One region of the Paenibacillus sp. FSL L8-0435 genome, then DNA from elsewhere that is predicted to be linked to it. Evidence: predicted binding sites of a transcription regulator. Region 1 holds the regulator's gene; the other holds the start of a gene.
The links. The regulator CtsR, encoded in region 1, represses protease genes until heat stress. The targets are predictions, from matches to a motif close to ATGGTCAATAAAGGTCAAACA.

Region 1 (2,478 bases):
TACAACACCATGCAGGTTCTCGATGACTTCCTGTTCGGTCTGTCCCAAAGTAATCTGGTTCGAGATCTGGAACAGGTTACCCATCGCCTCACTGCCTTCACCGTATATTCCTCTTACCGTCAATCCCACTTGGGAAACTGCGGTTAGAATACGGCCTATCTGTTGTGTCATCACCAGGGCAGGCAAGTGCATCATAACCGATGCTCTAACACCTGTACCTACATTAGTAGGACAGCTGGTTAAGTATCCTCTGCGATCATCAAAAGCATAATCCACGTGCGCTTCAAAAGCATCATCTATTGCGGAAGCTTTCTCCCAGGCTTCTTTCACCTGGAACCCCGGATAGAGGCACTGGATACGAAGATGATCCTCTTCGTTAATCATAATACTGACAGACTCATCCTCACTGAGAATAACCGCACCATTCCTGGATTCATTCGCAAGACTTGGACTGATGAGATGTTTCTCCACCAGCACCCGTTTGTCGAGTTCGTCAATATCGATCAGATCCAACGTATGAAAATCCCCAAAGGCATGAACGTCATCGTATTGAAGTACTTCGCTCAGCTTATTCAGCACCTCTTCCGATTGCTCATTGGAAGCCAGCATCGGAAACGGAATATGCTGAAGGTTGCGTGCAATCCGGACACGGCTGCTAATGACAATTTCGGAATCAGCCGCATCACTGCGCATCCAGTCGCTGAGCGCCTTCTCTGTAAAGCGCAGATTAGGCATTACACATCCCTCCTACTCATGACAAACTTTACTCCTGAGCTATTCCTTTTTCAAGTCCTCTGATCTGGTCACGGATCTGAGCCGCCTCTTCAAATTCCTCTTGCGCGATGCTCTCCTGGAGCTCACGCTTCAGATCAGCGATTTGCCGTTTCACCTTGATGCGACCACCAGCTCGTGCAGGCACTTTGCCTACATGGGACGTATTACCATGAACTCGCTTGAACAAAGGATCCAGACGGCTGTCAAAATATTTATAACATGAACTGCAGCCGAACCGGCCTATCTTGCTAAATTGTGAGTACGTCATACCACACTCTTCACATTGAAGTGCTTTTGCAGGGGGTGTTCCTGCCGATCCACTTTTGCTGGCTGGATCAAAATCAAGCAATCCGGACAATAAGTTGTGAATGGAAAACCCACCTGCTGTTCCAGGGATCATTTCCCCTTTTTCACGGGCACATGACTCACAAATATGGAATTCCGTCTTCTCTCCATTTACGATCTTCGTAAAATGAAGTGTCGCCGGACGTTTATTGCATTCTTGGCACAGCATATTGATGTACCTCCTTTGACCCCGATAGTTTTCATTTACCGAGCAAAGATATTAACATCGCCTTCAACATTCTGGCACGAATTTGATCCCGGTAAGGAAGTTTGACTAATATAACCTCTCTAGATACAGCAGCTCGCATCAACCCGGCTTCCCGCTTGCTCAAGAAGCGTGCTTCTTCCAATTGATAGATCAATCCTTCGGCAGCTGTCTGCCCGATCTCTTCACCAATACTATGGTGCAAATGATTATGCAGAGCTGATTGGGCCGGTAATTCAATGCGCTGTATGCGAACATAACCACCACCGCCGCGTTTACTCTCTACCAGGTATCCCTTCTCGAGTGTAAAACGTGTGCTGATGACATAATTGATCTGGGAAGGTACACATGAGAATTGATCTGCCAGATCATTACGCTGAATTTCAACCATTCCTTCGGGACTTTCATGCAAAATACTCTTCAGATATCGTTCGATAATATCAGAGATATTACGCATCCAATCATCCTCCACTGTCTGAAACGTTAAGTCAATAAGGACCCACACGCCCCCACAGAGTACACCTTCTCTACCCATTTAACCAATCAGGGAAACAGCGAATCTTGCTTCCACAGGTGTTAACAGGAGAGCGAAGGAAGCACGAAGGTCCTTTAATATTCCCTTGATCCTCCGATGAAATGAATCCCGTATATTGGCGATCATGCATCAGATTGTAGAAAGAAAGCTACTTAAGTATTAAACCTTTAGTTGACTTTGACTTTCTTTGACTTTATAACCATTATAGCATATTTTGTGGTTTTGCCAAGTGGGGTCACTATTCATTTTTTACGATTTTACACGAAATATTCCCCAGACACAAAAAAACCTCCCCAAAATTGCTGGAGAAGTCCATTTGTCTTTCAATCACGCCGTATTTCTATATAAGCTAATCAAGTTAAATGGAACAGTGGGCATAGTCATCAGAAGAAATCGAGCAAATAGGTTTCCCGTTCAGGAATCGCTTGTTCCAAAGCCTTGATTGCTGTGTTCGGTCCGTGAATTCTTCCGATTCGTGCCATTTCCGTTGGTCTGCGATATCCCATCAGCACCGCGGTAAGGGATTGAATATCCACCTTAATGGTCTGATCATCATTAATTGCCTCCGAAGTTTTCCATATGGACGCTGTTCCGTTCATTGCCACGTTTAATTGCCATA
Region 2 (2,478 bases), 1.0 Mb from region 1:
CTGGGGTCCTGGATTAATGATTCATAGGCATGATCACTAAGCAAATCCGGTACATGCAGGAGTTTGTATTGCGCTCCAACCCGTTTTGCCATTGTGGATGCAATCGTATTCGCCTGAATTTCAAGGCTTTCTCCAAGTCCACCGCGTGCCGGTACGAACCAGACACCTTTGAGCGATGTTGGCGGAGTCAGTTGCTCTGCGACTTCAGCCGTTGTTGATCCGCCAGTAACGGCGACAACGTCGTTGTCACTCATGATATTGCCGAGAGCCTTCGCTCCGGCTCTGCCCAGTTCCCTTTTGGCAAATGGAGAAACGTCCGAATCACCAGGAACCACAACTACCTTTTGCAGACCGTAGGCTTGCTTGATGCGCTCTTCCAGCTCGGATAATCCGAACAACTCTTTGGCTACGGGCTCTAACTGCTGCAGCAAATCATACCCTGCCTCGCTGATCTTCATTCCTGCACTGTCAATTTCAATAAGTCCCTGAGCCTTTAACAGATCGGTCTCAGCCCTCAGAACCCGCTCGGTCATCTGCATGGAATTAGCTAACGTTCTCCGTCCGATCACATCCGATAACATGATCTGTTGCAGAATCGTATACCTCTTTTTCAAGATATCCATGAGATCAGGCAGAAGCTGCTTTTGTACTTCTAAAATCGTTCGCATGCTTTCCACTCCCGCAAGTTCTCGTTCTAAGCTCTCTTTCGTGGCCCTAAAACGTCCCGGGTTAACTTTTTAAGTCCCACGTCTATTCTACCTAAAACTGACGTGACATGCAAGTGTTTCAACGTGTTATTTCGACACGCATTCAGCGTTTGTACGCGCCTATTTTCACAATCCTAGACTTCCATGATCAAGGACTAGCTCACGCATACCATATATAGAAGAAACAAATGAATTCAATCTACATATCGCTCAGAATCACATTTCATACGGCATGTCCAAAACCTCTAATAGCATTTACTTAAATGCACTCTTTATCCACTCTTCTTCATCATGATCATTTTTAGGTTAATCCAAACCAATACCACAACGAACTGCTTGCAATTAAATATTTCATGAGCTATAATCATTATTGCTGTCACATAATGTGCGCCCGTGGTCCAATGGATATGACGTAGGCCTCCGAAGCCTGAGATCCAAGTTCGATTCTTGGCGGGCGCGCCATTTTTATTTAACAGCTCATAACCCATTTAACCAATGAAACCGGAAAGGTTTCTTTTTTTTGCAAGTTAGTTTGACTTTCTTTGACTTTTTGTTTGGAATTGTTTATTATGTGGGTAATACGGTAACAGTTTAAGTATAAACACCAATAACATTTACATTCCGAGGAGGTTTTTCACGTGAGTTTTATTCCAATGGTCGTTGAACAGAGCAACCGGGGTGAGCGCGCCTACGACATCTACTCCAGATTGCTGAAGGATCGTATTATTTTCCTTGGTAGCGATGTTAATGACGTAGTGGCTAATGCCATTATGGCACAGATGTTGTTCCTGGCTGCGGAAGATCCGGAGAAAGACATTCACTTATACATCAACAGCCCAGGCGGATCGATTACAGCCGGTATGGCGATTTACGATACAATGCAATTCATCAAACCGGATGTATCTACCATCTGTGTAGGTATGGCGGCTTCCATGGGTGCATTCTTGTTGAATGCCGGTGCAAAAGGTAAACGTTTTGCATTACCAAACAGTGAAATTATGATTCACCAACCACTTGGTGGTGCACAAGGTCAGGCTTCTGACATCGAAATCCGTGCTCGTCGCATTTTGAAAATGCGTGATACGTTGAACCGCATCATCTCTGAGCGTTCAGGTCAACCGCTGGAGCGGATTGAGAAAGATACAGATCGTGACTACTTCATGAGTGCTGCTGAAGCCGCCGATTACGGTATCATTGATAAAGTTATCGAAAACGTAGGATCACAAGGCATCTAAGTGTGACGTAGACCACGGTCTATGCGTTAACATCATCAACACCCGCGTAATCAGCAACACTTCGTGTGTTGTCTATACGAGAAGAAGCCCTCATCATGATCATGATGAGGGCTTCTTTTTTTCATTTTATAAGGAATAAGGAAGATAACTTAAGAGTGCATAATAATGATTTCTTTATTTGGTTTTAGATACATTACTGAAAGGTTCTGTGCCTTTAGGGAGAAGCTCTTTATACGTAAATGGCATTTCAGGGAATCCCTCTGCGTACGCCGTATATTCATACAACTGGAAGAACACGACTACACCCGTTGGTGTCACATAGAAATCTTGATCTTTATTCAATCCTTTGTAACCGTCGAGGTATCCACCGCGGGCTTTCAGTTGTTCACCCACTTTTTTACTCAACGTCTCGCGCATGGTTTTATTATTTTGCAGCACATCATCTAACGTAAGCTCCTTGCCTGTGTCCAGTGCAAAGGTGTGGCCCGTACGGTATGTCATACCATGAGCGCCAGCATAATCCTCGTATCGTTGTG

Region 2: clpP (ATP-dependent Clp endopeptidase proteolytic subunit ClpP) is a predicted target of CtsR. The motif match lies at 1,237-1,257, and genes of this name have one in related genera.

The regions. Positions count from the first base shown of each region.
Region 1 covers NZ_CP150185.1:6,232,352-6,234,829, forward strand. The annotation lists gene NST33_RS27735 (protein arginine kinase) at 1-735, opposite strand, end outside; gene NST33_RS27740 (UvrB/UvrC motif-containing protein) at 764-1,288, opposite strand; gene NST33_RS27745 (CtsR family transcriptional regulator) at 1,320-1,781, opposite strand; gene NST33_RS27750 (GNAT family N-acetyltransferase) at 2,243-2,478, opposite strand, start outside.
Region 2 covers NZ_CP150185.1:184,000-186,477, reverse strand. The annotation lists gene NST33_RS00920 (sugar-binding domain-containing protein) at 1-668, opposite strand, end outside; tRNA gene NST33_RS00915 (tRNA-Arg) at 1,095-1,169, shown strand; gene clpP (ATP-dependent Clp endopeptidase proteolytic subunit ClpP) at 1,346-1,942, shown strand; gene NST33_RS00905 (DUF4163 domain-containing protein) at 2,117-2,478, opposite strand, start outside.